Regions from separate parts of the Billgrantia desiderata genome, predicted to be linked through region 2. Evidence: predicted binding sites of a transcription regulator. Region 2 holds the regulator's gene; each other region holds the start of a gene.
What was found. Region 2 encodes FliA, which starts transcription of late flagellar genes. Its sites were predicted from a motif close to CTAAAGTTNNNNNNNNNNCNGCCGATA; they were not measured.

Region 1 (11,695 bases), on a different contig from region 2:
TGCTTTCGGGCAATCCGCTGCGTGATGCCAGGTAGCGGCTGGCAAAGAGGTCGGCCGGAACCGCTCGCCCGGTGAGATAGCCCTGGATCAGCTCGACCCCGTGACGCCCGAGAATGTCACGCTGGGACTCGGTTTCGACCCCCACGGCAGCCAGGCACAGCTCCATTTCGCGAGCCAGTCCTGCCACGGCGGCGACGATAGCCGCACTGCCTTTCTGGCCGCTGTCCAGCCGCTGCACGAAACGGCGGTCAATCTTCAACATGTTGATGGGCAGCTCATGCAGGTAACCGAGAGCGGCATAGCCGGTGCCGAAGTCGTTGATGGCGACATCCCCTGCCAGGCGTCGTAGACGTTTGAGTACCACGGCGGCCTGCTGAGGTTTGTCGAGCAGAGTACGCTCGGCTATCTCGAAGCCCAGCAGCCCGGGCTGCAGATTGTGCTGCTTGAGCTTGGTCGCCACTCGCACGGGCAGTTCCGGCTGCCAGAACTGACGGGCGGAGAGGTTGATGCTGATGGGAACCGACGCGCTACCGGCGACATTCCATGCGACCAGTTGGGTGCAGATCTGCTCCAGCATGTATTCATCCAGCTGTGGCAGCAGCCCAGCACGCTCGACCAGCGCCATGATGTCGATCGGCGGCACGCTGCCCAGCAGCGGATGATGCCAGCGCAACAGGGCCTCGGCACCGTACAGCCTGCCGCCCTCTCGCTCGAAGATGGGCTGATAGTGCAGCTGCAAGCCTTCACCCGTGATGAAGGCATCATGCAAGGCCTTTTCGAGCGCCCGCTGACGGTCGTCCTGCAGGTTCATCTCGTTGCGATAAAGGCGATAGCCGTTGCGGCCCTCCTCCTTGGCCCGGTACATCGCCACGTCGGCGTTATGCACCAGGGCTTCCGCGGTGGTCGCATCGTCGGGGTAGAGGCTGATGCCCAGACTGCAGCCAATGCGAAACTCCTGACCCTCGATCACGCAGGGCTCGCCCACGGCCTCCACCAGGCGACGAGCGATACGAGTCACCTCGTCGACCTCTTCGAGATCGGGGAGCAGGATCAGGAACTCGTCGCCGCCCAGACGAGCCAGAGTGTCGTCTTCACGCAGGCGCAGCTGCAGCCGTTCGGACATCATCACCAGCAGCTCATCGCCGAAGGCGTGACCGAGCGCATCGTTGACTTCCTTGAAGTGATCCAGGTCGACGAAAATCACCGCCAGGCGGCTCTGGTTGCGGTGGGCATGCCGAATCGCCAGCTCCAGGCGATCCTCCAGCAGACGACGGTTGGGCAGGCCGGTGAGAGCGTCGTAGTAGGCCAGCTTGCGTATGCGCTCTTCGTTCTCGCGCATGTGGGTGATGTCGCTGAACAGCGCCGCATAGTGGGTCACCGCACCGCTGTCGTCGGTGATCGCCGTGATGGTCAGCATTTCGAGATAGAGCTCGCCACTCTTGCGCCGATTCCATATCTCGCCCCGCCAGTAGCCGCTGCGCTTCAGCGCATCCCACATCTGGCCGTAGAAGGCGGCGTCGTGACGGCCCGATGAGAGTATCTCCGGGGTTCTGCCAATCGCCTCTTCGGCGGTATACCCGGTCATGTGGGTAAAGGCGCGATTGACGAATTCGATCCGGTTGGCGGGATCGGTGATGATGATGCCCTCCAGCGAGGAGTCGATGACCCGCTCCGCCAGCTGCAGGTTCTCCCGCGATTTGGCCAGCGCCTGGTCACGCTGCTCCAACGCCTGACGCAGATCCTGCATATATAGGCACTCGGCACTGGCCAACATATCGCGAAAGCCCAGCAGCCCAACCACCTCATCGCTGTCGTCGAGCACCGCGAGGTGACGCACCCGATGGTTCATCAACAGGTCACGGGCGGCGATCAGGGTGTCGTCCTGATACACCGTCAGCAGCGGCCGGCTGGCTAGCCCATCGATGGGCGTATTACCCGGGTGACGTGCCACGAATCGCACCAGGTCGCGTTCGGTGAGGATGCCCAGCTCGCCGTTCCCGCACTTGACGACCACGGCATCGCATTCGGATAACCGCATCGAACGCGCTGCCTGTGACAACAGCTGCGTACCTTCGAGCACCAGGGCACGCTGACGCATCGCTGCCTGCACCTCGCGCAGGCGAAGGTAGGGCTCGAGCCCCTGGTTCAGGGCGACATCCGTCTGCGACAGGATGCCGACCGGCGCTCCGGCATCGTCGACCACCAGGAAGTGGCGACGCCGCTCGGCGTTGAAGCGCAGCGCCGCCTCGCTCATCGGCGTGGAGCAGTGCAGGCTCGCTACCGGCCGACTCATCACCTCCGAGACCGGCTGACGTACAGCATCGGGGTCGGCGAAATTGACGGCCAGCGCATCGTGTTCGGTCCAGATGCCCAGCGGCTGTCCGGCCTTTATCACGATGATGGAGCTGCATTGGCGAGCCGCCATCCGCTCGGCCGCCATCCACAGCGGTGTCTCGGGCTCGCAGGTGAGAAGCCCGGTCTGCATGATGCGTTCGATGGGTAGCTCTTGGCTCATGTCGCCTCACTGCTGGCTGCTGCTCGATGCATCGGCTACGACGTCCTGTGCCCAACCAAGAGCATCCGCCTGTCACCTGCATGTTCTGGAGTGGCGCAGTCTAAATGTAGCCAACTGTTACCGCATTTTATCCGCTTAGCTTAACTTTGCATCAACGAATAACGAAAACCGCCAACGCTGCGACAACACACCACCATGAAAAATTGGCAAGATGCCCTAAAGGCGGCTTCTCTTCGGCCGATATAGCCTGTGGGAGAGGCTGTCCACGAACGGCCTTGGGGGAGATGCTGGATGCCAGCATCAGCAGGACGTATACAAAAGGAAAACAGTCAATGTCTTCGCCACTGACCGACGCCACCAACGCTTTGAGCACATCAGCACTGCACGACCTGACGCCACGTCAGCGCAAGGAGAACGTTCTGGCCTCGTTGCCCAGCGCCGGCTCCATGCTGGCCCAGGCCGAAAGCCACGGGATGTCGCCCAGCCAGGCCGACCTGGTAGAGCCGATCCAGCGTATCAACGAAGTGTTGCGCCAGTACGGCGTGGAATTCGAGCTCAACGACACGACACGCGTCATCACGCGCATCGTGGACCGCGAGTCAGGAGACGTGCTGCGCCAGATCCCGGCGGAAGAGGTGCTCGCCATTGCCGAGCGCCTGGACGAACTGAAGGGTAGTCTGATCAGTCTGCAAGCCTGATCGGTTACACCTGCATGTTCATAACGTCACGGTAGGCGGAAACCAGACGGTTACGAACCTGTAGCCCCATCTGGAAAGCCACGCTGGCCTTCTGCATGTCGACCATGACGTCGTTGAGTTCGACATTGGGATCGCCGGCCTGGAACGCCATGGATTTGGCCGCGGAAGCCTGCTGCAGGCGGTTGATACGCTGAATGGAAGCTTGCAGCTCACCGGCGAAACCGCCCTGCCCCACCTGAGTGGAAACCTGCTGCCCCTTGGCGACCGGCCCGCCGGCCTGGGCCGCCATGGCCTGCATCTGTGCCAGCGCCGACTGGATGGCAGGTGAACTCATGTTCCGCACCCCTCGTCTCGTGTTAGGAAAATCTGTACAAATGCCTGCGCGAGCGAATCGCTACGTTACGCGGTGCTCGAAATCCTCACATATACCCCATATGCTCCGGTTCCTGCGCTCCGTGCGCCTTGCGCTTCATCCCGCTCGTCAATTTGTCCAGCATTTCCTTGGTTGGCGGGCTCATTGCGAGCCCACTGGAATGTAGAGCAAGACTATCAGGTTGCCGCGTTCGCCAAACGACCAATTGGAAGGTAAAAAAGGGGCTTTTCCCGCCTTTGGAGTGGATGGGGGCTCGCATAATAGCGTTCATCACAGTTGCGCCCCTTGCGGGCAGCCAGAACGCGGTGAACGGATGCAGTCGATGCCATCTTCCAGCTACACACTCTACGCAGCCCAGTGCGCGGCCTATGCCGTCACCTTGGGCGTGGCTCATGAAGTTGCCCCGTGCTTGCTCATGCGGGGGCACGCATGAGCAACGGCGCAACGACGCAGGAGCGTCAGGACTCTTCAGCCAGCGGCTCCGCGGCGGTGGTCGAACGGCTCCAGCAACAGCTGCGCGGCAATCCCTTGATCGCCATTCTGATCGGTGGCGCTGCGATGGTCGCCATCGTGGTCGCCCTGCTGATGTGGGCGCGTACGCCTGAGTACCGTGTTCTCTACAGCAACCTCACCGAGGCCGACGGCGGGCGCATCATCAGCGAGCTGGAGAACCGCGGCGTCCCGTACCGCTTCAGCGAGGGCGGCACGGCGCTATTGGTGCCGGGCGACAGCGTGCACAGCCTGCGCCTGCAGCTGGCCGAACAGGGCCTGCCCCGCGGCGGCAACGTCGGCTTCGAGCTGATGGACAACCAGGCCTTCGGCGTCAGCCAGTTCACCGAGCAGGTCAATTTCCAGCGCGGCCTGGAGGGCGAGCTATCGCGCTCCATCGAATCGCTGGGGCCGGTATCCCGCGCCCGCGTGCACCTGGCCATGGCGCGTTCCTCGGTCTTCGTGCGCGACCGCGAGCCCGCCAAGGCCTCGATCATCGTTACCCTGGAGCCTGGCCGGGTGATGGGCGACGGCCAGGTCAGCGCCATCATTCATATGGTATCCAGCAGCGTTCCCGACCTGGCCGCGGAAAACGTCACCGTGGTCGACCACAGCGGCCGCCTGCTTTCTCAGACCAGCACCCAGGGTCGGGGCCTCGACGCCACCCAGCTCGACTACATTGCCGAGGTGGAGCGCTCCTTCCAGCAGCGTATCGAAAACATCCTGGCGCCGATCCTCGGCCGCGAGAACATCAGCGCCCAGGTCGCTGCCCAGATCGATTTCTCCCGCCGCGAAGAGACCTCCGAGCGCTTCGGCCCCAACCAGCCGCCCAACGAGGCCGCGATTCGCAGCCGCCAGTCGAGCCTTTCCTACAACGGCGGCGACGGTCTGGCGCTGGGTATCCCCGGCGCGCTGAGCAACACGCCGCCAGGCGTGGCGCCCTCGCCCATCGAGCTACCCACCGACGAAGACGGTGAACTTACCGAAGAGGCCCAGCAAAGCCTGCAGGCGCTGAACAACCTGCGCCAGGACGACGTGGTCAACTTCGAGGTCGATCGCAACATCCAGCACATTCAGCATCGTCAGGGCGAGGTGACCCGCCTTACCGCCGCCGTAGTGGTGGACTACCGCGAAGAGCGCAACGAAGACGGCGAATGGCAGCGCGTGCCGTTGAGCGAGGCCCAGATCGCCCAGATCGAACGTCTGGTGCGCCAGGCCATCGGCTTCTCCCCGGCACGCGGCGACGAAATCGAAGTGGTCAACAGCCCGTTCAGCCGCGACGTGACGGAAGCCGAAGAGTTCGAGTGGTGGCAATCGCCCGAGATTCATTCGCTGGCTCTGACCATCGGACGCTATCTGCTGGTGGCATTGGGAATACTTCTCGGCTACCTGCTGGTCCTGCGCCCGCTGATCAAGCGCCATACCGAGCAGCCCGTGCTGGCTAGCGCTCCGGGCACAGGTCTGCAGGTGCGCGTGGGTGACGACGGCGAGCCGGCCGAGGGTGAACTGCAGGCCGCCGGAGACGATGACGAGCTGCGGCCGTACCAGAAGCCCAAGCGCAAGCGCCGCTCGTCGGCCTACGAAGACCATCTGGCCGAGCTGCGTGAGCTCGCCCAGGAAGATCCCCGCATGATCGCCATGATCGTACGCAGTTGGATGAGCAAGCATGAGTAGTGCCAAAGCGATGAACGGCGTTCGCCGCAGCGCCATCCTGATGCTGGCCCTCGACGAGGACAGCGCGGCCGAGGTGTTCAAGTTCCTCTCGCCCAAGGAAATCCAGCAGTTGAGCATGGAGATGGCCGACATGGGCCAGGTCTCTCACGAGGACATGCAGCAGGTGATGCTGGAGTTCCATCGCGAGACCGAGGAGTTCATCGCCCTCAACCTCAACTCCAGCGATCACATTCGCTCAGTGCTGACCAAGGCGCTGGGCAGCGAGCGCGCCACCAGCATCATCGAGGATATCTTGGAGTCTTCCGGATCCAGCAGCGGCATCGATTCGCTGAACCTGATGGAAGCCTCGATGGTGGCCGAGCTGATCCGCGACGAACATCCGCAGATCATCGCTACCATCCTGGTACATCTGGAGCGTCATCAGGCGGCCGATATCCTCGAGCTGTTCGACGACAAGCTACGCAACGACGTGGTGCTGCGTATCGCCACCTTCAGCGGCGTGCAACCGGCTGCCCTGCAGGAACTCACCGAGGTGCTCTCGGGCATGCTCGACGGCCAGAACCTCAAGCGCAGCAAGATGGGCGGCGTGAGAACGGCAGCCGAGATCCTCAACCTGATGAACTCCTCTCTCGAGGAAACCGCCATCGAGACGGTTCGCGCCCACAGCGAAGATCTGGCGCAGAAGATCATCGACGAGATGTTCCTGTTCGAGAATCTGATGGACCTCGACGACCGCAGCATCCAACTGGTGCTCAAGGAGATCGACACCAACTCGCTGGTGGTGGCGCTCAAGGGCGCCCCCGAAGGGCTCATGGAGAAGTTCCTGCGCAACATGTCGCGCCGTGCCGCCGACCTCATGCGCGAGGACATGGAGGCCCGCGGGCCGATTCGCGTCTCGCAGGTGGAAGCCGAGCAGAAGGCCATTCTCCAGGTGGTACGCCGCCTGGCCGACTCCGGCGAGATCGTGCTGAGTGGCGGAGACGACACCTATGTCTGAGCGGGCGACCGGCGCGGAACGCCACGCCTCCTGGCGGCGCTGGCAAATGGACGAACTGCAAGCCGAGCAGCCCGAAGAAAACGCCCGCCAGGCGCTGGATCCGGCCGTGGAAGCCCGGCGCCGCGAGGCCTTTCAGCGCCAGGCGGAGTTGAAGGCGCTGCGCGAGAAAGTGATGCAGGAAGCCCGCGAGGAGGGCTATCGCGCCGGCTTCGAGGAAGGCCGCCAGGCGGGGCATGCCCAAGGCCTGGATGAGGGGCGCCTGGAGGCGCAGAAAGAACTCGAGCAGCAGGTGCGTGACACCGTGGCACCGCTGAAACCGTTGGCCGAGCAGTTCTCCAACGCTCTCGAGCAGCTCGATGACGAGATTGCCAACGACCTTGTGGAGTTGGCCCTGGCCACCGGGCATCAGCTCGCCGGCGAGGCGCTCAAGGCACGCCCGCGCCAGGTGCTGGAACTGATCGGTGCGCTGCTGCATACGGAGCCGCCGCTGGTGGGCCAGCAGCGGCTCTGGCTGCATCCCCTCGACCACAAGCTGGTCGAGGAGCACTTGGGCGTCGAGCTGGCTGCGGCCGGCTGGAAACTGCAGCCCGATACCCAGCTCACCCGCGGCGGCTGTCGCGTCACCAGTGCCAACGGCGAGTTGGATGCCACCTGGGAGACACGCTGGCAGGCGGTGAAATCCCAGGTCAGACGTCGGCGCTCCCCCACCAGCGACACCGACGGCGACCGAGAAGAGTAGAGGCAACGCGATGAGCGAAGCGGCAACGACCACCAATGCGCATCAAGCACGCTGGCAGCAGACGCTGCGGCATGTGCGCGCACGCGTGGAAACGGTGCCCGGCTATCGCACCAGCGGCCGGGTGCTGCGTGCTACCGGCATGGTGATCGAAGCCGTCGGTCTGCGCGTGGCCCTGGGCAATGCCTGCCGTATAGAGCTGCTCTCACCCGGTGGCAGCGAGCCGCCCCGTTTCGCCGAAGCCGAAGTGGTGGGCTTCAATGGCGAGCGTCTGCTGCTGATGCCGCTCACGGAAATTGCCGGCCTGATGCCCGGTGCCCGGGTCTTCCCGCTGGGCGATGGCCCGGACCATGCGGCACGTCGCTTCCCATTGGGAGAATCCCTACTCGGCCGGGTGGTCGACGGTAACGGCGAACCTCTGGACGGCCTCGGTCCGCTCGATGACGCCCCCCGTGCTCCACTGTCCACACCCCCGCTCAACCCTCTGAAGCGCGCTCCTATCGATGAGCAGATCGACGTCGGCATTCGTGCCATCAATGCCCTGCTCAGCGTCGGCCGTGGCCAGCGCATGGGTCTGTTCGCCGGCTCCGGCGTGGGCAAGTCGGTGCTGTTAGGCATGATGGCACGTTATACCGACGCCGAGGTCATCGTGGTAGGCCTGATCGGCGAGCGGGGCCGCGAGGTCCAGGACTTCATCGACAACATTCTCGGTCCCGAGGGGCGACGGCGTGCCGTGGTGGTGGCGGCGCCGGCCGACACCTCGCCGCTGCAACGTCTGCAGGGCGCCGCCTATGCCACTCGTCTGGCAGAGGGTTTTCGTGATGCGGGCAAGAACGTCCTGCTGATCATGGATTCGCTGACCCGCTACGCCATGGCTCAGCGGGAAATCGCGCTGGCCATCGGCGAGCCGCCGGCCACCAAGGGCTATCCGCCCTCGGTATTCGCCAAGCTACCCAGCCTGGTGGAGCGTGCCGGCAATGCCGAGCGCGGCCGCGGCTCGATCACAGCCTTCTATACCGTACTGACCGAGGGCGACGATCAGCAGGACCCGATTGCCGACTCGGCACGGGCCATCCTCGACGGTCATATCGTGCTGTCACGCACCCTGGCGGAAGCCGGTCACTACCCGGCCATCGACATCGAGGCCTCGATCAGCCGCGTGATGACACACATCATCGACGATCAGCAACTGAGCATGACCCAGGCGTTCAAGCGGCTGTTCTCGCGCTATCAGCGCAATCGCGATCTGATCAGCGTCGGCGCCTACAGCCCCGGGCACGATCCTCAGTTGGACGAGGCCGTACAGCGTTACCCGCAGCTGGAGCACTTTCTCCAGCAGGGCATGAATGAGAACGCCTCCATCGAGGCTTCCAAACAGGTTCTGGCCGAAACACTAGGAGTCAGACAATGAGTGCATCGTCACAACTCGCCATGCTGAGCGATCTGGCTCGCGACGCTCGCGACCAGGCGGGACAGCTGCTGGCGGGCGAGCGTCAAAGTGAACGTCAGGTCAGCGCTCAGTTGGAGTCGCTCAATCGTTACCGGCTCGAGTATGCCGAGCGCCTGCAACAGGCCATGCGTGAAGGCATCGATCCGGCCAGCATGCACAATTATCAGCAGTTTCTGGCGTCCCTGGATGCCGCACTCCAGCGCGCCAGACAGGCGTTGGACGCCCAGCAACAGCGCGTTCAGCAGAGCCAGCAGCATTGGCAGCAGGAACAGAAGCGGCTTTCCGCCTTCGATACCCTGGTATCGCGGCGCGACGCCGAACGGCAGCGCCAGGAGGCACGCCGCGACCAACGTATCAGTGACGAAATGGCAGCCGGACGGCTACTACGCCAGCGTACCGATCTCTCTTCCTGAGACGGTAAGGAGAACACCATGAATATCCAGATGATCCTATCCGCTCTGCCGAATCAGCTCTCCGGCAAGCAGGAAGCCGGTGTCGCCCCGGGACAGTTTGCCCTGGCATTGAACCAGGCAAGCAGCAGTGACCGCTTTGGCGACGGCACTCTCCCCCTTCAGCTGTCTGGTTCCGCCCATTCCTTGCCGCAAACCATGGCCGCCCATCAGGCTCTGCTGCAGGCGATGAACGGCACCATCGAACAGCAGCTCGGAGAGAACGGCCCCACGGATGCTGACGCCAACGCCCAGCTCGAAGACATCATGGCACGGCTTGCCCTGATCGACGGCAGTTTCGTCCAGGAGCAGGACGCTGCCGGCATGCCGGCTCCGATGCCACAGGCCGCTACCAACCCGATGGTCGGCGGTGATGCCAACGCTGCCGATCAAGCCGAACGACAAGCCGCCGCCTTCGGCGCTGCAGCCATGCCGGCCCCGAGCAGCGCGGGTGAAATGAGAATGGCAAACGGCGATACCACCCTGCTCGCCACTGCCGGTCCTGGCACAGCCGGACAAGACCAAGCCGCTCGATCTGCAGCGCTGGCCCAGGCTGCCACCGCCGCCGACCGTGGCATCGTCACCAGTGCTGCCGCCGAAGCCCCGGCACGCTCTGCCAGCCCGGCATCGGAATTCTCCACCGCCTTCGCCAGAACGGCACAGGCTGGTAGCGAAATTCGCGCCATGGCACCGGAAGCGCCGCGGGCCGGCTTCGTGCCGGAAGCCGCCACCATGACACAGCCCGGTAGCGCTCCGGCAGGGCAGGCCCAGGCTGCTGCGCAACCCGCACTGCCCACCCAGGCCACTCTCACCGCCCCGCTGCAGAGCCCCAACTGGCCCGCCCAGTTGGGTCAGCAACTGGTGCAGTTTGCCCGCAGTGGCGGCGAGCAGCAGGTCGAGATGCGCCTGAACCCGGCCGAGCTCGGCCCGCTCTCCGTGACACTCAAGATGACCGAGCAGGGCGCCCAGGCGCAGTTCCTGGCCTCACATGCACAGGTTCGTCAGGTGCTGGAGCAGGCCATTCCGCAACTGCGTGAAGCGCTGGCCGAACAAGGCATTACCCTGGGCGAAACCTCGGTGGGCGAGCAGCGCCACCATGATGCCCAGGCTTTCGCCAATCAGAATGGCCGCCAGGGTCAGGGCGGTTCAGCTTCAGGCGAGGCAGAGGCCGCTCTGGCCGCAGCCGACGAAGCCGCATCGACTTCGACCGCCACCCTGTCGCTGGATGGCCGGGTGAACCTCTACGCCTGAGACAAAAAGCCAAGATAAGCCCTTTCGCGCGGCCTGTTCCTGTCATCGCAGGCCGCGCAGCTTGGCATAATCATCCCAACAGCTGGACAACATACGAAAGGCAAGGCAATGGCAAAATCGACGGGTGGCTCCTCCAAGCTCCTGTGGCTGATGGTGCTGCTGGTACTGCTCTCCATGGCAGCAGCGGGAGCGGCCATCTACATGGTCATGAGCGAGCGTGACGCAAGCGAAGGTGGCAACGCTCAGACGCAGCAGCTACAGCGACAGACACCGATCTTCGTCAAGATCGACCCCTTCACAGTCAATCTCGCCGACGACAATTTCGGCTCGCGGCTGCTCTATACCGGCATCTCGCTGAAGGTCGGCAACAACGAGACTCGCGAGATTCTCACTGAGCACATGCCGCAGGTTCGCAGCCGTCTGCTGATGCTGTTCTCCGGCAAGCAGGCCAGCGAGCTGACCACACCGGAAGGCAAGCGCCGCCTAGGCGAAGAAGTGATAGCCGTGCTATCCGACCCGCTGTCCCAGCCTCAGCCGCCCCTGGAAATTCGGGACGTGCTGTTCACCGAGTTCATCGTGCAATAATCGGGTGCCCTGCCACCATGTCCCAAGACGATCTGCTGTCACAGGATGAGATCGACGCCCTGCTCAAGGGCGTCAGCGGCGACGACGAACCCGTTGCACGAAACGACGGCGAGGCGCGCGTACGTCCTTACGACCCGGCGACCCAGCACCGCGTGATCCGCGAGCGCCTGCAGGCGCTGGATATCATCAACGAGCGCTTCGCGCGGCACTTCCGCATGGGGCTGTTCAACCTGCTGCGGCGCAGCGCCGACATCACCGTCGATTCGGTGCGTTACCTGAGCTACAGCGAGTTTTCGCGCAACGTACCGGTGCCGACCAACATCAACATCATCGGCATGAAACCGCTGCGCGGCTCGGCATTGATCGTGTTCCCGCCGAACCTGGTGTTCATGGTGGTCGACAACCTGTTCGGCGGCGACGGACGCTTCCTGACCAAGTCGGAAGGTCGCGAGTTCACCAATACCGAGCAGCGCATCAT
Region 2 (12,038 bases):
TCGATTTCACCGGCATCAAGCTCGACGACCCGCTGCGCCAGAAGATCGCACTTTCCGAGGCCGAGGCACTGGGCGAGATCTTTCGCCCGGTACGCAAGGCGATCAAGTCCCACGGCTGCACCCGCGCCGTGCTGGTGGGCCACAACGCCGCCTTCGACCACGGCTTCCTCAATGCCGCGGTCAACCGCTGCGGCATCAAGCGCAACCCCTTCCACCCTTTCTCCAGCTTCGACACCGCCAGTCTCTCGGGACTGGTCTACGGCCAGACGGTTCTGGCCCGAGCCTGTCGTGCGGCGGGCATCCCCTTCGACAACCAGGAAGCGCACTCGGCACGCTACGACACCGAGCGTACCGCCGAGCTGTTCTGCGCCATCGTCAACCGCTACAAGGACCTGGGCGGCTGGGCGCTGGCGCAGCGTGAGCAGGGTCTCGAGGAGCTCTGACGCCTGCTACAGGGCTCTCGGTGCTACAGGACTCTCAGTGACGGGGCTCCTGCTCCCAGCCGGCGGGCATGTCGAGGTCATCCTCACCATCCGCCGAGCCGCCCACGCCGGGCTTGTCGATGATCTGTATGGAGCTGGCTTGTAGCCCCTCGTCGCCTTCGTTGGGCTCGAAACGTACTCGGGTGCCCACGGTCAGCCGGTCGAAGTCGCCGTGCAGCACTGCATTGCGGTGAAAGTAATATTCCTGGCCGCTGATGCTCTTGAGAAAACCGTAGCCATCCTTCTCGAACATGCGTACTACCGTCGCCACCGGTGGCAGCGGCTCGTCGTTGTGCTGCTTGACCTTGCCGTCTCGCTTGGCGGTCTGCTTCTTGAGCTGCTTCTCCATCGCTTCGAAGGCGTTGCGAATGATAGGGCGAAGCTGGACCTGGGGGTCGGTCACCTTGTCGCTCTTCTCGGCCACGAGCTCGCCCTTGGCCGGCAAGACCACCTCGACAAGCGCCCGGTAGGGATTGCCGGTCTTGTGAGGATTCTGCGTCTGCTCGATGGTGACGCGACAAGAGACGATGTCCTTGCTGAAGTGTTCGAGCTTGGCCACGCGAGAGCGTACGTACTCATCGATCCACGCCGAGCGCGAGACATGCTGGTAAGTGATTTCCAAGGGTGTCTGCATGCTTCCTCCCTGCCATCTCAGGAGGCGGCGAACGCTGTTCCGGCCAACCGGCCTGCGTTCGTTGCCGCCCGATGCCTGAATCCATTTCGGGCCTTGCCCCGTTCAGCGTGGTAGTGGGGCCGAAGGATTTCAATCGACTCTGCTCTGGGTTTTGGTAACTCGAAGTAAGCGAACAAGCACCTGCCCAATAGCGACAAGGCCCACGAGCCGAAGCTCGTGGGCCTTGTCGTGCCCTGGAAAACGGGATCAGGCGTTGCCGCCTTCCTCGTTGGCGTTGGCCCGGGCCGCCGCGTCCTTGATCAGCTTTTCCAGCTCGCCACTTTGATACATCTCGGTGACGATATCGCAGCCGCCCACCAGTTCGCCCTCGACCCACAGTTGGGGGAAGGTCGGCCAGTTGGCATACTTGGGCAGCTCGGCGCGAATGTCGGGGTTGTCCAGCACGTTGACGAAGGCGAAGCGCTCGCCACAGGACATCAGAGCCTGCACGGTCTGGGCGGAAAAGCCGCACTGCGGCAGTTGGGGCGTGCCCTTCATGTAGATCAGGATGGGATTTTCGCTGATCTGGCGCTGAATGTTCTCGATGGTAGTGCTCATGTGCGCTCCCTATTGGAAGATATGGTGGCCGAGGATGCTGGGTGGGAAATACCCGAGTGCAGCACTCAACCTCTTGCTCATGGCTCCATTCTACTGACGACGGGCGAATTGCGCATCCCCCGCAGGCTGGATAGGATGGTGGTTTTTTCGCGCGGAGAGATCGCCATGGCGACACGCCATTTCCTGACCCTGTTGGACCTGAGTCCCGACGAGCTGCACTACCTGATCCAGCGCGCCATCACGATCAAGAATCGCCTGCGCGCACAAGGGCCTGTCTACGCGCCGTTCACCAATCGCACGCTGGCGATGATCTTCGAGAAGTCGTCGACGCGCACCCGGGTCTCGTTCGAAACCGCCATGGCGCACTTCGGTGGCCACGCGCTGTTCCTCTCGCCGCGCGACACTCAGCTCGGTCGCGGCGAGCCGATCGAGGACACGGCCAGGGTGCTCGCGGAGATGGTCGACATCGTCATGATTCGCACCTTCTCCCATGCCGGCCTCGAGACCTATGCCGCGGCAAGCTCGGTACCGGTGATCAATGCGCTCTCCGACGATTACCACCCCTGCCAGCTGCTGGCCGACGTGATGACCTGGACCGAACTGCGCGGCAGCGTGCGCGGCCGCACGGCGGTATGGATCGGCGACGGCAACAACATGTGCCACTCGTGGATCAATGCCGCGCGGCAGTTCGACTTCCAGCTGCGGATATGCTGCCCCGAGGGCTACGAGCCGCGCCAGGACATTCTCGCTGCCGCCGGCGACCGGGTCACTCTGTTGCGCGACCCTGCCGCAGCCGTGGCCGGTGCCGACCTGGTCACCACCGACGTGTGGGCCTCGATGGGCCAGGAAGAGGAACAGGCCAAGCGTGAAGCCGACTTCGCCGGCTTCCAGGTCAGCGAGGCGCTGCTCGACCAGGCCAAGCCGGATGTGCTCTTCCTGCACTGTCTGCCGGCCCATCGCGGTGAGGAGATCAGCGAGACGCTGCTCGACGATCCGCGCGCCGTGGTCTGGCAGGAAGCCGGCAACCGCCTGCATGCCCAGAAGGCACTGATCGAATTCCTGCTGCTGGGTCGGGTCGATCACTGAGGGGGCTCGATGCCCCCCTAGCTATCCCTCAGTTCCTGATGCAACAGCAGCTCGACGCGCCGGTTGGCGGCACGCCCCTGGATGGAGTCGTTGCTCTCCATAGGACGTGTGTCGGCATAGCCCACCGCTCTCAGCCGCTGGGTGGGCACCCCGAGCTCGGAGAGATAGCGCAGCACGGCGATCGCACGTGCTGAAGAGAGCTCCCAGTTGGAGGGAAACTGGGCGGTGGCGATGGGAATGTCGTCGGTATGTCCCTCGACCGAGATGTCCCCGTCGAATCTTTCCAGCGTTTCGCGCAAGCCGCTGAGGACCTCGCGCCCCTGTGCCGTCAGGGTGGCCTGGCCGCTGCTGAACAGCAGGTTGTCATCGATACGCAGGGTAATGCCGCGCTGCCCTTCGGCGACGCTGACGCCTTCGATGTTCAGGCTCGGCAAGCGTGGCTGCAATCCCTCATGCTGTGGCTTGAGCCCCGCTCCCGCCACCATGCGTGCCGCCGCCTCGGCCTGGGGCGTGATCGCCGTAGCCACCTCGCCGCCATGGCGACTGCCCTGCACGGCCAGGCCGTTCCCGGCCAGCGAGAGCAGCAGCACGAACAGCGTGATCAGCAGCGTCAATACGTCCAGGTAGCTGACCAGCCAGCTCTCTTCCTCCCCCTCGCCGGTGGGCGGGGGATGCAGCACGTTGCGGGTGCTACGATCGAGCATTCTGCACCTGATCGTCGATAACGTCGCGCTTGGCCACGCTGGGATCGCGGATCTCGTCGTGATAGTTGGCCACGAAGGAGTTGAGGGTCTCCTCGATGAACGACGGCAGACGCCGCTTAGTGATGAGCGAGATGCCCTCGAGCACCATGTTCATGGCGATCAGACGCTCTTCGGTGCGCCGCTCCAGCTTCACGGCGATCGGCTTGAACACCAGGTTGGCCAGCAGGATGCCGTAGAAGGTCGTCAGCAAGGCCACGGCCATACGCGGCCCGATCACGTGCAGGTCGCCGGACTCCATCACCTCGAGCATGTTGACCAGCCCCACCAGGGTGCCGATCATGCCGAATGCCGGCGCATAGGTTGCCATGGTGCGAAATATCTGCGCCTCGGCGTGCTCGCGGGCCTTGAGCCGGGCAATGCGCCAGCGCAGCAGATCGAAGATCTCTTCTTCCTTGGTGTTGGCAATGACCAGGTGAATGCCGGTGCGCAAGAAGGGATTGCGCGCCTTCTCCAGCGCTGCCTCGACGGCCCTGACGTCGCCCTTGAACCACAGCCGCGAAATGTCGACCAGTTCCTTGATGTCGTCCCTTATGTAGGTGTTCTCGCGCCGAAACACCAGCCCCACCAGGCGCACCACCCTGACGACCTCCTTGAGCGGGTAGCTGATGAAGGTGGCCGCCATGGTGCCCGCCAGCACGATGGCCAATCCCGGCAGGTTGAGAAAGCTCTGGGGCGATTCGGCAGTGAAGAACAAGACGCTGACGAGCAGCACGATGCTGGCAAACATGCCGATGATGGTCGAGGGATTCATTCAGGCTCCTGAGATGCGCAGGCATCGAGTCTAACGAAAAATATCGGCAGCGATAGCGAGCGCTTTAGTTCGATAACGGGATTGCCCATGAACAATTGATACAGATCAATTTTTCCTGAGCAGCTAAAGTTTTCCCCAGCACTGCCGATAGGATGGGCAGGTGGGCTTGACCGGTGACGGTTCGACGAGACGGTGAGTGCACTGCACTGCTCAAACACGCAGACGATACCGAACAGGCTCGGGAAGGAGTTGCCATGCATCGATGCGTTGAGAAGGAGGGACACTGCGAGCGCTGCGAAGGCGAGCTGCCCTTCGACTTCACCATGGCCTTCCAGCCGATCGTCGAGCTGACCTCGGCCAGGATCGTCACCTACGAGGCTCTGGTGAGGGGGCCCGCCGGTGAGTCTGCAGCCAGTATCCTGGCCAAGGTGACGCCCCGCCTGCTCTACCGCTTCGACCAGGCCTGCCGTATCCGCGCCATCGAGCTTGCCAGCCGGCTCGGCATGCGCGAGAGCCTGTCGATCAATTTTCTGCCTAATGCCGTTTACGAACCCCAGGCGTGCATTCAGGCAACGCTGGCCATTTCCCAGAAGGTTGGGTGGCCGACGGAGCGGTTGGTGTTCGAGGTAACCGAGAGCGAAAAGGTGCAGGATCAGGAGCACTTGCGCAACATCATCGAAGCCTATCGCAGCATGGGCTTCACCACTGCCCTGGATGACTTCGGCAACGGCTTTGCCAATCTCGATCTGTTGACGGTACTGCACCCGGACCGGCTCAAGATAGACCGCGCCCTGGTGATGGGTTGTGATAGCGACGTTCGCCGACAGGCGATACTCAGAGCCCTCGTCGGCCTCGCCGGAGAGCTCGGTATCGACCTGATTGCCGAGGGCGTGGAAACCCGTGACGAGGCGCTGTGGCTCGGTCGCAACGGCATCCCGAAGCAGCAGGGATTCTTCCATGCCCGCCCCGCCCTCGAGAGTCTCGCGCCGGACCTCACGCCCAGCCTCGCGGCGCTGCGCCAGGCATTGTAGAAGCTGCAATCGCAATAAAAGCGGTGCCGGAGCCGCCGTCATATCTGGAAACATGAGAACATACCTGGGTGTTGCAACACTCAGCAGGGAGCCAAGCCACATGCCCGAGCAAAGGGGTACAGAGCCTTTCACCATCGCTCTCCATCCGATTCACGATGCCAGCCACCATCATGTGGCGGATCGCCTCGTCTACACCCGGCGCAGCGACGCCGAGGATGAAGTCGAGGATCTCATGTCCGCTACCGCCCGGGCTCTGGCCAGCGCCGTCTACGAGCTTGGCGATGCCGGACTGTTGGGCGACAGGACGCTGTTCGTCGACCTACCCCTGGAATGGCTCGATCGCCCCGAACTGCTGCCCACCCCGGCACCGCGGCTGGCGCTTGGCGTTGCCGAGGCCCGTACGCTGGATAACGAGCTGCTCGGGCGTCTGGACGACATTCGCGAGCGAGGCTACCGGGTCATCGTGCCTTCTCGGTTGTTCAAGCAGGATCCCGAGGTGCTGCTCGGCCACTGTGACATCATACAGCTGACCTCACCCAACGAACTGGATGAAAAGACGCTGGAAAAGCTCCCGGCTCGCAATATCAAGCTGCTGGTCGAAAATCTCGACAGCCGCGCAGCCCTGGAGCGGTACCAGATGATGGGCTGCGATTACTACGACGGCGACTATCTGGCACGCCCCAGCTTCATTGCCTCGCCGTCCCGAGGACGCCACGGCAACCGTGCCGCCCAGATTCGCCTGATTCGCGCGCTCTACGAGGAAGACAGCAGTGACCTCAACCGACTGCACGAGCTGGTGGTGCAGGTGCCCCATCTGCATGTGGCGATTCTGCGCCGCGCCAACTCCTCCTATTTCAACCGTGGCGGCAAGGCGGTCGATCTGCATCGCGCGGTACAAATCCTGGGGTTGATCGAACTGCGCCGGCTGATTCTGACCCTGACCCTGGCAAGCCTGCAGCCCTCGTCCCGCATCGTGCTGCGCATGGCACTGATCCGCGCCTTCATGTGTCGCTATCTGGCGGCCCCCTTCCCCGCTCTCGATCCCGAGGATGCCTTCACCACCGGACTGTTCTCGATGATGGATGCCCTGCTCGAAGAGGATCGCAACACCTTGCTCGACCACCTGCCTCTAGGTGAATCGATCATCAATGCATTGAAGTATCGCAGCGGACCTCTCGGCGCCGTGCTGGTGCTGTGCGAGAACCACGAACGCCAGGTCGAGGAAGCCCTCGAAGAAGTGCCCGCCGACCAGTTGCACGGGTGCTACATGAATGCCCTGACCAGCACCAAGGCGCTGATGGACAACCTCTAGGCTTGCGAGAGATGCCTGCCTGCGCCGTTGGCTTTGGGAAAACCTTTGGAAAAACCTAGGCGTCGCTGTCCGCCAAGCGTGCCCGCAACCGGCTTACCGCCTGGCTGTGCAGCTGGCACACTCGCGACTCGGTGACACCGAGCACGGCGCCGATTTCCTTCAGGTTGAGCTCTTCCTGGTAATAGAGTGCCATCAGCAGCTTTTCACGCTCGGGCAGTGCCTCGATGCCATCCACCAGTTGTTGGCGCCGCTCCTCGTCGATGAGTATGTGGTAAGGCGTGTCGAGCGAGGCGTCCTCGATGCCGGGCTCGGCGCCTTCCGAGACGAGCACCTCGAAGGGCAGCAGGTGGCCACTGTTGGTATCGCTGAGCAGCTGGCGATACTCCTCGAGCTCCATGTCGAGCTCGGCGGCTATTTCAAGCTCTTCTGCCGGCCTGCCGAGCTTTTGCTCCAGACTGCGCACGGCCTCGTCGACCGCCCGGGCGTTACGCCTCACGCTGCGAGGAAGCCAGTCGCGGCTACGCAGCTCGTCCAGCATGGCGCCACGGATACGCTGGCTGGCAAAGGTAGCGAAACTCGCACCCTGAGTGGCGTCGAAGCGGCCCATCGCTTCGAGCAGCCCTACGGTGCCGGCCTGGATCAGATCATCGAGTTCTATACTTGCCGGCAGTCGAACCTGCATGGACAGCGCCTGGCGCCTCACCAGCGGCAGGTACTCCTCCAGCAGGTCTGCCTGTTCGATCTTGCCTCGTGCTGTGTACATGCTCTTGCTCTCGCGGCTGACGGTTCCCTCGAGCGATGCCGATCGGCGCTCGACGGGTCAGAATCACTGCAGGAGGTCGTGATTCACGATCACCTGCAGCCCCTGCAGAGTTACGGCACGCTGCCCTCGCTCCTGCAGTGAAAACTGAAAGTTGAGTGGTGTATCGGCCGGCACCCCGGCCAGGGCCTCGGTCTGCCCTCGCGGCCCGGGCAGGCGAATGCAGTCCCCCGGGTGGCAGAGCCAGGCATTCACCTCCCTGCCGGCGGGCGACTCAAACTGCCAGACCACGCGGCCCATCACCTGCCCACGTGCCAGTTCGGGAGATGGCGGCAACAAGGCAGCGGACATGGCGGGTCGCTCGGCCATGACGACCTGCACCGCAGGAGCCGTGGCCACCCAACTGCCGGCCGCCTGAGCCAGGCCCGCCCACAGCCCGCCAAGAGTCAGAAAACAGAGTTGCCGCAGGCTGAACGGTTTCATCTCGCCAATACCAACAGTTCGATATCGAAATACGCTTGCGCAACGTACTGGAGATTGCTCAGCAGCCCCTGCCGCCCCACGCCCGGCGGATGCACGGCAATCAAGCGTCGCGGCCCACCCTGCTCGGCGATCTGCTTGAGCATGCGATAGCCGCGGCGGAACGCCTCCAGGTCGTCGTCTATCCACAGTGCCCATTGAGATTGCTGTGCTGCCAGCAGCGACAGGTGCGGGCTGGCAATCGGTAGCGCCACGATACGCCAGGTACCGGGATCGCCCACCCAGCTCCGTCCCTCCTGGGCCCAGCTCTCGAGCAATTCGCTGACCCGTGCGGTGTGTCGCTCGGCAGTGCCCGGCAACCCCAGCACCATCAGCGTCCGCTCCCGCGCACTGCCCGCTGACCGCGGCGGCACAGGCGCTGCCTTGGCAGCGGCAGGCTGGGCGCTGGCCCGCTTGGGCCGGGTATTCTCCGACTTGTTTCCCGTGGCCAGCTCGACCAGCATCTCGGCCACGTGTGTCGGGCACTCATCCTGCGTCGTTCCATTTGCCCATTGGCGCAAGCCTGCGGCCTGGTCCCATCCCATCTAGCCTGTCTCCCGTTCACCGAGGCCAAGGTGGCGAATGGCATCGCGCACCAGGAAAAGTTGTAGCAGAGACTCGAGCAGCGCCACGTCTCGGCGTCGGCGACGCCCACCGCCAAGACCCAGCAGCTCGGCTCTGAGATCCATGGCGGCTTCGTCTTCGGCAAGGTCGAGGTGGGCTGCCACCGTGGCCAGACCGCTGGCCATAAGCAGGCGAACATCGGCACGCAGGTCGCCAGCCTCGGTCGGCTCGAGACGCTGCCAGGCGCGGCGTGCGAGTTGCGGCAGCACATCGGCTTGCAGCAGCGCAAGCAGCAGCGGTTCGGGGTCGCGGCTCAGCCCGGCGGGTACGATCCAATAGCGTCTGGCCAGAGCCTTTCCGCTCTCTGCATCGCGAATCTCACCAAACCAAGCCTGCGCGTCGAAGCCCGACCGCTCGCGACGGCCGCCCTTGAAATTCACCTCTACCGGCAGCGTGGCGAGCATGAGGCGTGCAGGCGCGCCGCGGAAACGGCAGCGAACCTGACCGGCGGCCTCGGCCATCGGCTCCAGCGCAGCCAAGCTGTAACGCTCGCTCACATGCGCGACCCGCAAGCTGCCCCGAACCTGGCTGCACCAGGACAGGCCCTGACGCTCCAGCCAGTCGCCGGCCTCGGCATCGGGTAGCCCATTCATCAGATGCACACCGGCAACGTGGTGCTGCAACGCGCCTTCGAGACGGGCCTGTTGGCCCGCCACCTGGCGATGCTGCAACAGCGGCAGCGCCAGCCAGGTTCCTTGTGCATTCAGTGCCACGTCGGGCATCGCCCAGTGCTCGCCAGGAACGCGTCGCCGCTCGCTCCACAGCATGCCGTGAGCCTGGCCGGCTCGGGGATGATCTGCCAGTAGCGCATCGAGACGCTGCTGCTGCACGGAAGCCGGCAGACCCAGCAGATTCCATACGGCTTCCAGCCCGTCGAAGGCCGGTAAGCGCTGGCGCAACGCCTGCAGCACCGTTGCCAGGCGGCGCCCCTGCCCCAGCAGATTGCCGGCACCGCGCGAGGAGATGTCTGCGGCCGTCGGCGAGGTGGTGGAACGAGCCAGGGGCACACGATTGGCCAGACACTGCTCGATGAGCGAGACGGGCTCGGCCAGGGCCATGTCCTCCGGCACCCGCTGGCCGTGAGAGACGAACAGCAGTCGCAGCCCGTGGCGCATGACGATGTCCAGTACCGGGGCCAGTCTGCCCGCCTCGTCCAGCTTGGTGATGATGCAGTCATTGAGCTCGCCACCGGCCGCCTGGGCCGCCTGACGATAGCGCACCACCACCTCCTCCAGGGTCTCCGGCTGACTGGCAGAATTGAGCAGCAGCACCAGCCGCACCGAGGTGTTGCCGCCGCGCAGGTGACCGATCTGTTCGATCACGCGCTGATCGCGCTGGCTCATACCCACCGTATCGATGATGACGCAGGACTTGCCCTTCATCCGCTCGAGCAGATCCGACACCGGCTGGTCGGCGTTGAGGGCGTACATGGGAACGTCGAGCAGCCGCGAATAGATACGCAACTGCTCATGGGCACCGATGCGGAAGCTATCGGTGGTCACCAGAGCCACCGGCCGGGTGCCGTGGCGCATGACGTAGCGTGCCGTCAGCTTGGCCGTAGTGGTGGTCTTGCCTACGCCGGTAGGACCGATCAGCGCCACGATACCGGCACGGTCCATGAAGGCGGCTTCGTCGTCCAGGCCTTCGAGTCGCTTGGACAGCTGACGTAAGAGCCAAGCCATGGCACGCTCGTCCAGCGCTTCGACACCAGCCAGCTCTTCCGGCAACGACGCGACGACCTCTTCGGCCAGCGCCGGGCTGAAACCCGCTTCGAGCATTGCCCGCACGAACTGCTCGCCGGCCGCGCCGCCCGCCTCCGGTCGGCTTCTCTCGCGCGCCAGCAGAGCGCGCATGTCACGCATCTCCTCGAGCAACCTGGCACTCATGGTCTCGAAGGCCTGTACCTGAGCCTGGGCCGGGTCTGCACCGGTCGGCATCGCTTGGCCAGCGGGGGCCGCGGGCTCGGGCTGCTTTTGACGAATCGCCTCACTGGGCGTCGGCGTAGCCGACTCGGCCATCGCCAGAATCTCGACCCCCTGTTCGGTATGTCGATTGGCCAGAATCAGCGCTTCGTCACCAAGTGCGGCACGCACCTGGCGCATGGCTTCGCGACTGTTGGCTCCCAGGAACCGCATCACACTCATCGCTTATCGACCTCCCACCAGCGTCGTGACGCGCAGTGTCCGATCATCGGGTATCTCCGCCTGTGACATGACCACCAGGTGGCGCATGCGCCGACGCAGGAACCTGGCCAGCAACGGTCTCAGGCTGTGCTGAACCACCAGTACCGGCGGCTCCCCGCTGGCCTCATGCCGCTCGACGGCTTGTTCGGCCTGGCTCATCAGCGTCGCTGCAAGCCCAGGCTCGAGCGCTCCGTTGCCGTTCATCGCCTGCATCAGCACCTGCTCGAGCTGGGCATCCAGACCCATTACGTTCAGCGTATCGCGGCCTGGATACCACTGCTGAGTAATTGCCCGCCCGAGGGCAATGCGTACCAGCGCCGTCAGCTCGCTGGTGTCTTGCTGATGCGGGGCGTACTCGGCCAACGTATCCAGTATGGTACGCATGTCGCGAATGGAGACATCCTCTTCCAGCAGATTCTGCAGGATACGTTGCAGCGCCGTCAGGTTGACGGCCTTGGGCACGACATCCTCGACCAGAGACTTCTGCTCCTCGCCCAGCTTGTCGAGCAGCTTCTGCACCTCCTGGCGGCCGAGCATCTCGGGCGCATGACGGTGCAGCAAGTGGTTGAGATGGGTAGCGATCACCGTGCCGGCATCGACCACGGTATAGCCATACACCTGGGCATGCTCGCGCTGACCCGCGTCGATCCAGATCGCCGGCAGGCCGAAGGCTGGGTCGGAAGTTGCCCTGCCCTGCAGCTGGCCGGTGACCTGACCGGGGTCGATGGCGAGCCACTGCCCCGGGAAGGCTTCGGCGCGGCCGATCTCGGCTCCCTTCAGGGTGATCACGTAAGTGTTGGCACCCAGCTCCAGGTTGTCGCGTATGTGCACCACGGCGGGCAGGAACCCGACCTCCTGGGCGAATTTCTTGCGCACGCTCTTGATGCGGCCCAGCAGCTCGCCGTCCTGACGCTGATCCACCAGCGGAATCAGGCGATGACCGACCTCCAGCCCCAGGGTGTCGACCAGTTGCACGTCGTCCCAACTGGCCTCGGGTGCCTCGGGCGGGGGTGGTGGCTCGGTATTGAGTTCTTGCTCCACCAGTTGCTGCTCCTTCTGGCGCGTCAGCATCCAGGCCAGGCCGGCCAGCAGGCCGGTGAAGATCAGGAACACTAGGTTGGGCATGCCGGGCACCAGGCCAAGCAGACCCATGACCAGCGCCGCCAGCACCATGACCTGGGGGTTGACGAACAGCTGGCTGATCATCTGCTGGCCGACGTCCTGTTCGGTGTTCACGCGAGACACGGTCACACCGGCAGCGGTGGAAATGATCAGGGCGGGAATCTGGGCCACCA
Region 3 (6,052 bases), on a different contig from region 2:
TGACATGAAGTCAGCAGCAGCGACTGTCACTGCCTCACCACCGCGTGTGAAAGTGATATCACCATGATCTACGGCCACAGGCGTGGCCTGTCCATCCTCAAGCGCAGCTGTGCTAAGGTCATCCGTGCCAAGCACAGTCTGGACGCTAAAGCCATCCAGACCCAGAGTGTCACGATTGATGGTCTGGAGGTTGACAGTGATAGTTTCACCGTCATTAGCACCGACCTGAATACGCAGACCTTCGTCAGTGTTCAGTACGTTCACACCGTTGAAATTGGTCTCGGTGGAGATACGATCGATCTCGTCCAGACGCTGATCGATCTCGTCTTGGATGGACTGCAGGTCATTCTGAGAGTTAGTGCCGTTGGATGCCTGAACGCTCAGCTCACGAATACGCTGCAGGTTGTCGTTAATCTGGTTCAGAGCACCTTCAGCGGTCTGGGCGACGGAGATACCATCGTTGGCGTTACGCTGGGCCTGGGCCAGACCGGTGATCTGAGCGGTCATGCGGTTGGCGATGGCCTGACCGGCGGCGTCGTCCTTGGCGCTGTTGATACGCAGGCCGGAGGAGAGGCGCTCCATGGAAGTCTGCAGAGCATTCTGAGACTTGTTCAGGTTGGCCTGGCCAATCATGGAAGTGATGTTGGTATTGATGACTGACATGGGTCATTCCTTCTTTTCGTTGAGGGCTCCATTGGCGGGCCCACTGAACCTTGTTTTCCTGGCCCAGCATCTCGGGCCTACCTCAACGGCGCCGTTGGCCGTTACCCTGATTAACGGCATCTGGGCCTGGGACTTTAGGGCGAGAACGAAAAAATTTTTGAATTCGCGTTGCAGATACTCGGAGAACAGCCAAATTCAGCGCTGGCGCAGTAGTTCGAGGACAATCTCCGGCTGGCGATTGGCCTGGGCCAGGATGGCAATGCCGGCCTGCTGCAATATCTGGGCGCGCACCAGATTGGAGACTTCCTGGGCGTAGTCGGCATCCATGATGCGCGAGCGAGCGGCGCTGAGATTGACCACGGTGCTCTGGATGTTGTCGATCACCGCCTCGAAGCGGTTGTGCAGAGCGCCGAGCTGGCTGCGCTGACGGTCGGTGCGTTTGAGCGCTTCGTCGAGCACGTTCAGGGGTGATTCGGTGGCATCGCCATCCTCATCGGTCAGCACACGAAACCCGTTCAACCCCAACGAGTTCCGATTGACGGCTTGAAGCTCGATGGCGATGGTCTCGCCGTCGTTGGCCCCTACCTGGATGTGCACGCGACCGTTTTCGCCCACGACGGAAACACCGTTGAAGCCAGTCTGCAGCCCGATGCGATCTATCTCATCCAGGCGCTGGTCGATCTCGGCCTGTATCGCGGCGAGATCGGTGGGGCTCAGGGTGCCGTTGCCGGCCTGCACGGTGAGCTCCCGGATACGCTGCAGATTGGTATTCACCTGGCCAAGTGCCGCCTCAGCGGTTTGCACCAGCGAGATGCCGTCATTGGCGTTGCGCGCCGCCTGGTTGAGCCCGCGGATTTGCGCCGTCATGCGGTTGGCGATGGCCTGCCCCGCCGGGTCGTCCTTGGCGCTATTGATACGCAGGCCGGACGAGAGCCGCTGCATGGCACTCTGCATGGCCTGCTGGCTGCCGCGCAGATTGCTCTGCACGATCATCGACAGAATGTTGGTATTGATTACGGCCACTTAAAGCCCTCCTCCAGGCGCTTCCTGTGCACCCGTGGAGAGAATATCGGCCTATAGGAATTAAACTTTAAGAGCCGCGCCCAGACACAAAAAACCGCCCACTATGGGGCGGCTGAATCATGCGTTGGCGGAATCATTTCTGCCCGAGCTGGGCATTCATCATCTCGAACTGCTGGAACAGGTAGTCGCTGGTCTGGTTCATCTGGGCGATCATGCCGTCGAGCTGACCGAACTGAGTGCGATAGCGGGCAATGGTGGCCTCGATACTCTGCTCCATGCGCAGGTAGCGCTCGTTGAGGCTTTCGATGCGACTCTCGGCACCGCTGATGGCGCCGCCCAGGACACCGTTGCTGCCATTCAACTGAGTCACGGTCTCACTGAGTTGGCCGGCCAGGCCGCCGGTGGTGCTGTCACCGGCGAAGAAGGCACTCAGCGCATCCTGATCGTTGACGATAACGCTATCCAGGCGCTGCTCGTCGATCTCCAGGGTGCCGTCGAGCTTCAGCGAGATACCGATATCGCTGAGCATGGAGAAACCGCCCTCTTCGCCCCCCATACCGCCGGCCAGAACGCTGCGCAGGCGCCCTTCGATGCTGCGTACGGCGCTGTCACCCAACAGATCGCCGGCGGTTTCGCTATCGCCGCTGAAGGCGGTCAATTCGCCGATGGTGCCCTTGAGCGCATTGTAGGCCTCGACGAAGCCGGTGATGGCTTCGCGCACCGCGCGGGTGTTCTGTTCCACTTTGACGGTACTGCTACCCTCTTCCGTCAGGCTGAGCGTAACCCCTTGTATCGCTCCCTCCACCTGGTTGGAGGCACTGGTGATGGGAATACCGTTGACGTTCAGTAGTGCGTCCTGCCCTGCCTGGGCAATGGCTCCTGCCCCTTCCGCTCCACTGAAAGCAATACCATCGGCAAAGAAGCCATCACTGAAGGTCAGATCGGTGATGGAAGCCGCCTCGCCGGTCTCGCTGCTCATCAGCGCGAGCCGGTAGCCCTCACCGTCGTTGACGATGGAAGCGGTAACGCCGGCACCCTCATGGGCATTGATGGCATCGCGAATGTCCTCGAGCGTACTGCCTGCAGCAATCTCGATATCGATCGCCTGAGGAGCCTCGCCGGTAGCGTTGCCGAAGTGCAGCGTCAGCGTCTGGTCGCTATCGGTCAGCACCTGGTCGAGATCGACCTCAAGGCGCGCCGAAGCCAGGCTGCCGGCCGAGGCCAGCCGCTCCACTTCGATGGCGTACTGGCCCATGGCGGCATCACGCCCGGCTGCCGCCTCGACGGAATTGCCAGCCACCGACGTGGAGAGGCTCTGATAGAGCGAAGCGTCGTTGAGGGCGTTGGCGGCGGCCTGGAAGCCGGAGAGTGCACCACGAAGTTCGCCATAGGCGGAGATCTTGACCTGCTGGGTCTCGATCTGACGTTCGATGGGCTTGAGCTTACCCCGTTCGGCTTCGTTGAGCTGGTCGAGCAGACCGTTGAGATCGAGCCCGGAACCGATGCCGAGAGAAGAAATGCTGGCCATAAGGGACTGCCTTGTGTCGGTGTATTGACTTCCTGTTATCACAACCTCGGCGGACAGCCGAAAAACTTTAGCCTTCAGAGAAATATTTTCAGTGCGTCGGCCGCATCCTTGCGGCCTCGGCGTCATTACGCTTGGGCAAGTGCCAAGCGACGCTCACTCAGCTTGAAGCCGCTCACAGCCTCAGCCAGGCGATCTGCCTGCTCCTTGAGCTGTTCGGCAGCTACGGTGGATTCCTCTACCAGCGCGGCATTCTGCTGCGTCATGCGGTCGAGCTCAGCCACGGCGACATTGACTTGACCGATCCCGTCGCTCTGTTCGCCAGCAGCCACGCTGATCTCTCCCAGGACCTTGGCGACACGGCTGACGCCAGCGACCAGTTCTTCCATGGTGGTACCTGCCTGCTGAACCAGCTCGGTGCCGTTGGCGACCTTGTGGCTGGAGGCTTCGATCAGCCCACGTATTTCGCGTGAGGCCTCGGCGCTGCGCGTGGCCAGTTGGCGAACCTCGCCGGCCACCACGGCGAAGCCTCTGCCCTGTTCACCGGCCCGGGCCGCTTCGACAGAGGCGTTCAAGGCCAGCAGGTTGGTCTGGAAGGCGATGCCATCCATCACCTTGACGATATTGCCGATACGTTCCGAAGCGGCGGTGATTTCCTGCATGGTGGCAACCACCTGTCCCACCACTTCGCCACCGCGAGTCGCCACGCTGGAAGCAGACTGCGAAAGCTCGCTGGCATGGCGTGCCGAATCCGCCGTGTGCTCCACGGTGCTGGTGATCTGCTCGATGGAGGCCGAACTTTGCTGCAGGCTCGATGCGGCATTTTCGGTGCGCCGGGAGAGGTCCTGGCCGCCACTGGCGATCTCGCCTGCCGCCACGGTAACGGATTCGCTGGCATCACGGATGGTGAGCATCACGCTCTCGATGCGCGAGACGAAGCGATTGAAGGCACCTGCGATCTGCGCTACCTCGTCGCTCCCCCCTTCCGGCAGGCGCTGAGTCAGGTCGCCATCGCCGCTGGCGATGTCCGTCATGGCATCGCGAACCGTCTGCAGGCGCCGAAACATGAGCTTGAGCATCGCTCCCAGCACCAGGGCCGCTCCCAGCACCACCATCACCAAGGTTACCAGTGCATTGCTGAGTACGGCTCGCAGCCCGGCAGTGGCCTCGCGCTCATCCAGCGCCACCACCAGTTGCCAGTCGGTGCCCTTAATGGGCACGCTACGCAGCCATTTGTCGCGCCCGCCCAAGGCCAGACGAACGGGGTGCTCGACGCCAATCGGGCCGGAAAAATAGCCAGCCCCGAATGCTGAGGTCAGCCGCGAGGCCGGCTCGAGTGTCATCTCGGGATCGGGGTGCGCCACCAAGGTGCCATCGGCCGTAACGAGGAAGGCAAAGCTGTTCGGTGTCGGTGCGATCTCCCCCACATTGTTCACGATTTCACCGATGGCGATATCCCCACCGCCAACGGCAACCAGGCGGCCATCGATATAGAAAGGAGTCGCGATAGTTACCACCAGTTCGCCTGAGTCAGCATCTGTGTAGGGTTCAGTAACGACGGTGGCTTCCTCCCCCACTGCCTGCCGATACCAAGCTCTTTCTCGAGGGTCGTAGTCAGCGTCTGGCTCCCACTCATCGGAGAATACAGCTCTGCCACTCCGTGGATAGGCCAGATACGTAGCAATGAAGCCACCCGAGGCCTCGAGCTGCAGTAATGCATCAAGTGGATCATCGCTCTGCGCCACCGAAGCGAGCGCCTCCAGCATGTCTACGCGGGCATCGAGCCACTCGGAGATGGCCAGACCATTGCCCTGAGCCACGGCCGCCAGGTTGCGTGCCACCTGCTGATCGTTATGGTGACGAAGGGTGAAATAGCTGATGGCAGCATTGATTATCAACGCCGTGGCAATCACGGCGGCAGTCGCCAGCAGAAGACGTAGTCGAAGAGAATTGAACATGGTGAACTCTCGGGTCGAATGTCGGGGCTTACGACTCTTCCATGAGTCGGATTGACCCATATCGGCCGTGAGAGATTAGACTTTAGGCGTATTTCACCGCGCGTGGATGATTACCTCGACCCGGCGGTTCTGAGCTCGCCCTTCTACCGTATCGTTATTGCCCAGGGGCCGTGTGTCGGCGAGCCCCACCGCGCGCAGGCGCTGCGAGTCGACACCGGAGCGCTCCAGCTCGTGAACGATGGCGATGGCTCGGGCGCTGGAGAGCACCCAGTTGGAGGGGAACTCGTTGGTCTGAATTGGCCGGCTATCGGTGTGCCCCTCAATGGCCACCTCACCGTCGTGGCGCTGGATCACTTCGACCAGGCGTTGAATCAACGCCTCTCCCTCTTCGGTAAGCTCGGCGGCAGCGGTGGGGAACAGCAGGCGGTCTTCCACGCGCAACTTGATGCCTTCGGCGACCCGGGTCGCCTCGACGCCCTCCAGATCCGGCAGATAGGGCGCATCGCGCAGGTCTTCATCCAACGACTGTTGCAGCAGCTGCGATGCCGCAATGGCGGGCTCATCGATCTGCCGCAAGCCGCTCGGGGGGCGGTCGGTCAGTAGCAGGATGAAATCGCCGCGCGAGTTGGGCAGGACATCGTTGGCCGCGAGCAGGGGCTGCAGCGGTGGTTGTAATGGCGCAAGCGTAGCCGGCGCCTGTTGCTCCAGCAGAGCCAGCGGCGTTGGCGGCGGCATGAATGCGGGTAAAGCGGCAGGTGTCGGTACCGGTAACGCCGGTAACTCGCCCCTACGCGGCAGGCCGGCCACACCCAGCGCCGCCGCAATGGCCGACTGGCTCAGGCTTCCGGCAACGGGCCGAGGCTCGCCCGTTTCGGCCGTTGGC

Region 1: the regulator FliA is predicted to act here: its motif matches at 2,732-2,758, upstream of C4S71_RS21760 (flagellar protein FlaG).
Region 3: the regulator FliA is predicted to act here: its motif matches at 3,259-3,285, upstream of fliD (flagellar filament capping protein FliD).

The regions. Positions count from the first base shown of each region.
Region 1 is NZ_FNVC01000039.1:3,967-15,661, reverse strand. It holds gene C4S71_RS21765 (EAL domain-containing protein) at 1-2,515, opposite strand, end outside; gene C4S71_RS21760 (flagellar protein FlaG) at 2,848-3,213, shown strand; gene fliE (flagellar hook-basal body complex protein FliE) at 3,218-3,547, opposite strand; gene fliF (flagellar basal-body MS-ring/collar protein FliF) at 4,016-5,749, shown strand; gene fliG (flagellar motor switch protein FliG) at 5,742-6,746, shown strand; gene C4S71_RS21740 (flagellar assembly protein FliH) at 6,739-7,485, shown strand; gene fliI (flagellar protein export ATPase FliI) at 7,496-8,893, shown strand; gene fliJ (flagellar export protein FliJ) at 8,890-9,345, shown strand; gene C4S71_RS21725 (flagellar hook-length control protein FliK) at 9,364-10,632, shown strand; gene fliL (flagellar basal body-associated protein FliL) at 10,741-11,217, shown strand; gene fliM (flagellar motor switch protein FliM) at 11,235-11,695, shown strand, end outside.
Region 2 is NZ_FNVC01000020.1:52,623-64,660, forward strand. It holds gene rnt (ribonuclease T) at 1-443, shown strand, start outside; gene C4S71_RS16415 (HPF/RaiA family ribosome-associated protein) at 478-1,116, opposite strand; gene C4S71_RS16420 (Grx4 family monothiol glutaredoxin) at 1,363-1,713, opposite strand; gene argF (ornithine carbamoyltransferase) at 1,879-2,799, shown strand; gene C4S71_RS16430 (OmpA/MotB family protein) at 2,817-3,503, opposite strand; gene C4S71_RS16435 (motility protein A) at 3,490-4,314, opposite strand; gene C4S71_RS16440 (EAL domain-containing protein) at 4,569-5,345, shown strand; gene C4S71_RS16445 (EAL and HDOD domain-containing protein) at 5,446-6,657, shown strand; gene C4S71_RS16450 (RNA polymerase sigma factor FliA) at 6,713-7,420, opposite strand; gene C4S71_RS16455 (flagellar protein FlhE) at 7,484-7,900, opposite strand; gene C4S71_RS16460 (hypothetical protein) at 7,897-8,400, opposite strand; gene flhF (flagellar biosynthesis GTPase FlhF) at 8,482-10,704, opposite strand; gene flhA (flagellar biosynthesis protein FlhA) at 10,708-12,038, opposite strand, start outside.
Region 3 is NZ_FNVC01000039.1:16,026-22,077, reverse strand. It holds gene C4S71_RS21790 (FliC/FljB family flagellin) at 1-663, opposite strand, end outside; gene C4S71_RS21785 (flagellin N-terminal helical domain-containing protein) at 859-1,686, opposite strand; gene fliD (flagellar filament capping protein FliD) at 1,820-3,214, opposite strand; gene C4S71_RS21775 (methyl-accepting chemotaxis protein) at 3,340-5,169, opposite strand; gene C4S71_RS21770 (OmpA family protein) at 5,263-6,052, opposite strand, start outside.